Regions from separate parts of the Salipiger marinus genome, predicted to be linked through region 1. Evidence: riboswitches for the same ligand, from Rfam matches in the RefSeq annotation. Region 1 holds a riboswitch; the other holds the start of a gene.
The links. A riboswitch is a leader RNA that binds a small molecule or an ion and turns the genes downstream of it on or off. The one in region 1 is predicted to bind thiamine pyrophosphate.

Region 1 (3,395 bases):
CAGAGGGTCGGGAAGACGATGACAGGACATGACACATGCGCATTCTGGTTGCAGACGATCACGACCTGGTGCGCGAAACGCTCGCGGCCTTTCTGCGCGCCGAAGGGATCGAGGAGGTCGAAACCGCCGCCGACCTTGACGACGCGCTCCAGAAGGTGGCGGAGCAGGACGGATTCGATCTGGTGCTGCTGGACTACAACATGCCGGGCATGGGCGGCCTGTCCGGCATGGACCGGATGCGCGCAGCGAACGGCCAGCGCCCCGTGGCGCTGCTGTCGGGCACCGCTACGCCCGATATTGCGGAGGCAGCGATCCGCAGCGGCGCCGCCGGGTTCATTCCCAAAACACTGCCTGCCCGCACCATCGTCAGCGCCGCCCATGTCATGGCTGGCGGAGAGATTTTCGCGCCCTACCGCTTCATGACGCAGGAGCCAAAGGGCAAGGGGGCGGACCTGACCTCACGCGAACGCGAAGTGCTGCGCGGTCTGTGCGAGGGGAAATCGAACAAGGAAATCGCGCGGGATCTCGACCTGCAGGAGGTGACCATCAAGCTTCACGTCAAGACGCTGAGCCGCAAGCTGGAGGCGCGCAACCGCACCCATGCCGCCATGATCGCGAAGGAGCTGAACATCGCCTGACCTGTCGTTTCCACCAGTTTCCAGTCCCGGCGCTGCCTTTGGACAGGCACTTGCCCCGGCCATGACCGGAAACCGTCGCCTCGCCCTTGCCACCAGCCGGTTGCAAGGTCACCTTCATCCCTCAGGAAGAGGGGAAGGAGACTGGCAGCGCATGAATGTCCAGCTACGCGATTTTACCTACTTTGTGGCGGTCTCGATCATGATCGGCTGGCTTCTCCACATCGGCAAGCCGGTTCTGCTGCCGGTCCTGATCGCCATGATCGTGGTCTATGTCCTGTCGGCGGCGGCCCAGCGCATGCAGTCCATTCCGATTCTCGGGCGCCTGCCGGGATTCGCCCGCCGCGCGCTGGTGCTGTTTCTCTTCGCCATCGGCATGCTGCTGCTGTTCAGCCATATCGTCGACAGCTTCACCAAAGTGGCGCAGGCCCTGCCGAAATACGAATCCAACCTCGAAGGGCTGGTGACCCAGTCCGCCCGCATCATGGGGATCGAAAACGAACCGACATGGGAAACCATCCGCCAGTCCACCATCGACCGGCTGAACGTGCAGCAGATCGTGACGCCGGTGCTTTACTCCCTGCAGGGGCTGGGCGGGATGCTGTTTCTGGTCGTGCTCTATGCCTCTTTCTCCATGGCGGAGCGTGCGCGGATGCCCGCCAAGCTGACGCAGGCGCTTGGCGATCAGGACCGGGGGGCGCGCACGCTGGATCTGCTGCGGCGGATCAACACGCGGGTGGGCGAATACCTGTCGGTCAAGACCGTGGTCAATGTCATCCTCGCCGGACTGTCCTATGGGGTCATGCTGCCGTTCGGGCTGGAATTTGCGCTGTTCTGGGCCATCCTGATCGGGTTCCTGAACTACATCCCCTATATCGGCTCGATGGTGGCGGTGATCTTTCCGGTGCTGCTGGGCCTTGCCCAGTTCGGCGATCTGGGCACCGCGGCGCTGCTGGCGCTGGGGCTGACCGCAGCGCAGATGTTCGTGGCCGGCGTGCTGGAGCCGCGGATGATGGGCCGTGCCTTCAACCTCAGCCCCTTTGTCGTGCTTTTCGCGCTGGCCTTCTGGAGCGCGCTCTGGGGCATTCCCGGCGCGGTTCTGGCGGTGCCGCTCACCGCCAGCCTGATCATCGTGCTGGGGGAAATCAACGCGACGCGGCCCATCGCCATCATGCTCTCCGCCTCCGGGCGCATCTGAAAACCGCCGTCTTGCACCTGGCTCCAAACTGATTTAGCGTTCAACCATTCCGTCGGGGTGCCCTGCAAGGGGCTGAGAGGCAGCCGCCAACCCGTCGAACCTGATCCGGGCAATGCCGGCGTAGGGAACGGGACCACATCTTCGGTCGTCACAGGCCCGGCATGCGCCCGTTTTCCATGGCACCCCAAGCTTGGAGGACGCGCATGGGAGGAATCCCCAGACTTCTGATCGTGGCCGGCTCCGATAGCGGCGGCGGGGCGGGCATACAGGCCGACCTGAAATCCGCCTCGGCGCGCGGCGTCTATGCAACCACCGCCCTCACCGCCATCACCGCCCAGAACACCGTGGGCGTGCAGGCGGTGCAGGTGCTGCCGCCTGATCTGGTCGCGGCGCAGATCGCGTCGGTTCTGGACGACATCGGCGCGGATGCGGTCAAGATCGGCATGCTGGGCAGCGCCGGGGTGACCATGGCGGTGGCCCGCGCGCTGGCCAAGACCACAGCGCCGATCGTGCTGGATCCGGTGATGGTCGCCAAATCCGGTGATGCGCTGCTGGCGCCCGAGGCCGAACAGGCGCTCTGCACGCATCTGCTGCCCCGCGCCGCGCTGCTGACCCCCAACCTGCCCGAAGCCGCGCGGCTTCTGGGCACGGCCCCCGCCCGCTCCCTGCCCGAGGCCGAGGCGCAGGGCCACGCGCTGCTGGCGCTTGGCGCGGCGGCGGTGCTGATGAAGGGCGGCCATGCCAGCGGCACCACCTGCAGCGATCTGCTGGTCACGCCGCAGCGCACCCACAGCTTCAGCGCGCCGCGGCAGACCACCCGCAACACCCATGGCACCGGCTGTTCCTATGCCTCCGCCATTGCCGCCGAACTGGCCAAGGGCGTGGTCCTGCCCGAGGCGGTGGCCCGCGCCCATGGCTGGCTGCAGGGTGCGATCCGAGCCGCCGACAGGCTTGGGATAGGCGCGGGTCATGGCCCGGTGCATCACTTCCACGAGGTCTGGCCATGACCGTCACCATTCTGGGCGCGGGCGTCGCCGGGCTCTGCACCGCGACCGAACTGCTGCGCTGTGGCATCGCGGTGCAGCTGGTCGATCCGTCGGGCGGACCGGGGCCGCAGGGCTGTTCATGGTGGGCGGGCGGCATGCTCGCGCCCTTCTGCGAAGGCGAATCCGCCGATCCGCAGATCGTGGCGCAGGGTCAGGAGGCCGCCGACTGGTGGCAGCAGGCGGGCGCAGAGGTGACCCGCGCGGGCTCGCTGGTGGTGACGCTGCAGCGCGACCGGCAGGAGCTGGACCGCTTCGCCCGCCGCACCTCCGGCCATGTCCGGCTTGACCGGGAGGGGCTGGCGGGGCTTGACCCCGGTCTGGCCGACCGTCACGCCAGCGCGCTCCACTTCCCGACAGAGGCGCATCTGGCGCCGCGACAGGCGCTGTCGGCGCTGCGCGACGGGCTCGCGCGGCAGGGCGTGACGGTGCAGCCGGAGGCCCCCGCGCCGGGGCTGACCGTCGACTGCCGGGGCCTTGCCGCGCGCGACCTGCTGCCCGACCTGCGCGGCGTGCGCG
Region 2 (3,395 bases), on a different contig from region 1:
AGCGGCAAGGGTTTTTCCGTCGTGGCCTCCGAAGTGCGGTCGCTGGCGCAGCGGGCCTCGGAATCGGCGCGCGAGATCAAGGCGCTGGTCTCCAACAGTTCGCAGCAGGTGCGCGATGGCGGGCAGCTGGTGGAGCAGACCGGCGCCTCGCTGGCCGATATCGTGCAAAGCGTGAACGAAGTGTCCGAGATGGTCGCCGAGATCGCCACCGCCGCGCGGGAGCAGGCCGCCGGGCTTCAGGAAATCAACGTGGGCGTGGCAGAGCTGGACAAGGTGACCCAGCAGAACGCCGCCATGGTCGGCGAGACCAGTTCCGCCAGCCAGCAGCTTAACAGCGAGGCGCAGCGGCTGAGCGCGCAGCTGAGCCGCTTCGTGGGCGAAGAGGGGGCGGATCTCGCCGATGTGGTGCCGGTCTCCGCCCCGCCAAGCAGCTTTGCCCCGGCAGCGCCGTCGCAACCCGTCATGGTGCAGCCCATCCGCGCCGCTATGGGGGGCGGCGTCTCATGGCAGGAGTTCTGAGCCGCTGCGGCTCAGGAGCTGGCGCGGAGGCGGGTCAGCCGATCCGCCCGCCCGCATCACCCACCTGACCGCGATGCAGAAGCAGATGATCCAGCAGCACGCAGGCCATCATCGCTTCGCCCACCGGCACGGCGCGGATGCCCACGCAGGGATCGTGGCGGCCTTTGGTCACGATCTCCGTCTCGGTGCCGTCGCGCGTGATGGTCCGCCGCGGCGTCAGGATCGACGAGGTCGGCTTGACGGCAAAGCGCACCACCACCTCCTGCCCGGTGGAGATGCCGCCCAGAATGCCGCCCGCATGGTTGGAGCCATAGACCGGACCGTCGGGGCCCATGAAGATCTCGTCGGCATTCTCGGTGCCGGTCAGCGCGGCGGCGGCCATGCCGTCGCCGATCTCCACGCCCTTGACCGCGTTGATCGACATCATCGCCGCCGCCAGTTCGGTGTCGAGCTTGCCATAGATCGGCGCACCCAGACCGGCAGGCAGGCCCTCTGCCACCACCTCGATGACGGCGCCGACGCTTTCGCCGGATTTGCGCAGCCCGTCCAGATACTCGGCCCAGTCTGCCGCCGCCTGCGCATCGGGGCACCAGAACGGGTTGCGGGCGATCTCCTCGGCGTCATACCGGGCGCGGTCAATGCCGCGCGGCCCCATCTGCACCATGGCACCCCGGATCGTCAGCCCCGGCATAAGCTGCGCCAGCACCGCCCGGGCCAGACCGCCCGCCGCCACCCGCGCGGCGGTTTCCCGCGCCGAGGACCGGCCACCGCCGCGATAGTCGCGCAGGCCGTATTTCTGGAAATAGGTGATGTCGGCATGGCCGGGGCGGAATTTCTCGGCGATCTCGGAATAATCTTTGGACCGCTGGTCGGTGTTTTCGATCATCAGCTGCACCGGGGTGCCGGTGGTCCGCCCGTCGAACACGCCCGACAGGATGCGCACCGCGTCGGGTTCGCGCCGCTGCGTGGTAAAGCGGTTCTGTCCCGGCTTGCGCAGATCCAGCCAGCGCTGCAGCGCCGCCTCGTCCACGGCGATGCCCGGCGGGCAGCCGTCCACGGTGGCGCCAAGCGCCGGCCCGTGGCTTTCGCCCCAGGTGGTGACGCGGAAGAGATGGCCGAAGGTGTTGAGGCTCATGGGCGGGTCTCCTTTGCGGCCCCTCCTAGGGCAGCGCCGCCTGCCGCTCAAGGGATTTCACCTTGCCAGAGCCGGGGCGCAGGGCTAGGTCTGGCGCTACCTCGGGGTGCCGGATCGAACCGGCTGAGATGCGCGACGCGAACCCGTTGAACCTGATCCGGTTGACACCGGCGGAGGGAAGGTTCCGGCCCCTTGGCCCGTCTTGCCCTCTCGCCGCAAGTATGGAGGATGCCATGAAGGCCATCACCTTTGCCGCGGGATGTCTGGCTGCCAGTTCCGCTCTGGCGCAGGACGCTGTTCTGACCGTCTATGCGGGCGATTACATCGTTTCGGAATGGGGGCCCGGCCCCCGGATCGAAGAGATGTTCGAGGCGCGCTGCAACTGCGACCTGCAGTTCCGTCCCGGCGACCTGCTGCCCCGGCTGCTGCTGGAAGGCGCGCGGACCGAGGCCGATGTCGTCTTTGGCCTGAACACCGACGTGACGAAACAGGCGCGGGAATCGGGGCTGTTCGCGCCGCATGGCGTCGATCTGGCGCCGCTGACCCTGCCGATCGACTGGCAGGACGACACGTTCCTGCCCTATAATTACGGCCACACCGCCTTTGTCTACAATAGTGACCGGCTGGCGGAACCGCCGCAGAGCTTTCAGGCGCTGCTGGACGCGCCGGATGACCTGAAGATCGTCCTTCAGGATCCGCGCAGCTCCATCTCTGGTCTGGCGCTGGTGCTCTGGGTGCAGGCGGTGTTCGGCGAGGAGGCCGAGGCGGCATGGGCGAAGCTTGCGCCCAAAATCCTGACCGTGACCCGGGGCTGGTCCGAAAGCTACGGCCTGTTCACCGAGGGCGAGGCGGATATGGTGCTGAGCTACACCACCAGCCCCGCCTATCACATCATCGCCGAGGATGACCGCAGCAAGAAGGCCGCGATCTTTCCCGAAGGTCACTACCTGATGGTGGAACTGGCGGCAAAGGTCGCCTCCACCGACCAGCCGGAGCTTGCGCAGCAGTTCATGGAATTTCTGCTGACGCCCGAGTTTCAGGAGATGATCGCGACCGGCAACTGGTCCTTCCCGGCGGCGCTGCCGCGCGCGCGCTGGCCAGAAGGTTTCCGCGAGCTGGACCTGCCCGAGACCGTGCTGTTCTATTCCGAAGACGAGGCGGCGGCGCTGCGCGACGAGGCGATCGAGGCGTGGCGGCGGGCGCTGTCGCAGTGAGCCTGCGCGCCCTGCCTGCCGCAGTGGCGGCACTGGCGGTGGCAGGGCTGGTGCTGGGGCCGGTGGCGGCGGTGCTGTGGCGCGCGGGCGACTGGGGGCGGCTTGGCCCCGGCGATTGGCAGGCGCTGCGCTTCACGCTCTGGCAGGCGCTGCTGTCGGCGGCCGTCAGCACCGTGCTGGCGGTTCCGCTGGCGCGGGCGCTGGCGCGGCGGCGGTTTGCCGGGCGCGGCCTGCTGGTGGCGCTGCTGGGGGCGCCGTTCATCCTGCCGACGCTGGTGGCGGTGCTGGGGCTGGTGGCGGTGTTCGGCCAGAACGGCGTGCTGAACGGCGCGCTGCGCGCCGCAGGACTGCCCACGCTCAGCATTTACGGGCTGCATGGCGTGGTGCTGGCGCATGTGTTCTTCAACCTGCCCTTGGCGACACGGCTGCTGCTGCAGGGCTGGCACGCCATCCCGGCAGAGCGGTTCCGCCTTGCCGCCTCGCTGGGGCTGAGCCCTTGGGCGCTGTTCCGCACGCTGGAGGCGCCG

Region 2: linked by a shared signal. The riboswitch ahead of thiB (thiamine ABC transporter substrate binding subunit) and the one ahead of thiD (bifunctional hydroxymethylpyrimidine kinase/phosphomethylpyrimidine kinase) in region 1 are both predicted to bind thiamine pyrophosphate.

What each region holds. Positions count from the first base shown of each region.
Region 1 is NZ_JAYKSL010000001.1:7,578-10,972, forward strand. It holds gene VK682_RS00035 (response regulator transcription factor) at 36-638, shown strand; gene VK682_RS00040 (AI-2E family transporter) at 790-1,833, shown strand; TPP riboswitch at 1,877-1,977, shown strand; gene thiD (bifunctional hydroxymethylpyrimidine kinase/phosphomethylpyrimidine kinase) at 2,037-2,840, shown strand; gene VK682_RS00050 (FAD-dependent oxidoreductase) at 2,837-3,395, shown strand, end outside.
Region 2 is NZ_JAYKSL010000004.1:116,057-119,451, reverse strand. It holds gene VK682_RS07065 (methyl-accepting chemotaxis protein) at 1-519, shown strand, start outside; gene aroC (chorismate synthase) at 554-1,654, opposite strand; TPP riboswitch at 1,747-1,850, shown strand; gene thiB (thiamine ABC transporter substrate binding subunit) at 1,888-2,868, shown strand; gene VK682_RS07050 (ABC transporter permease family protein) at 2,844-3,395, shown strand, end outside.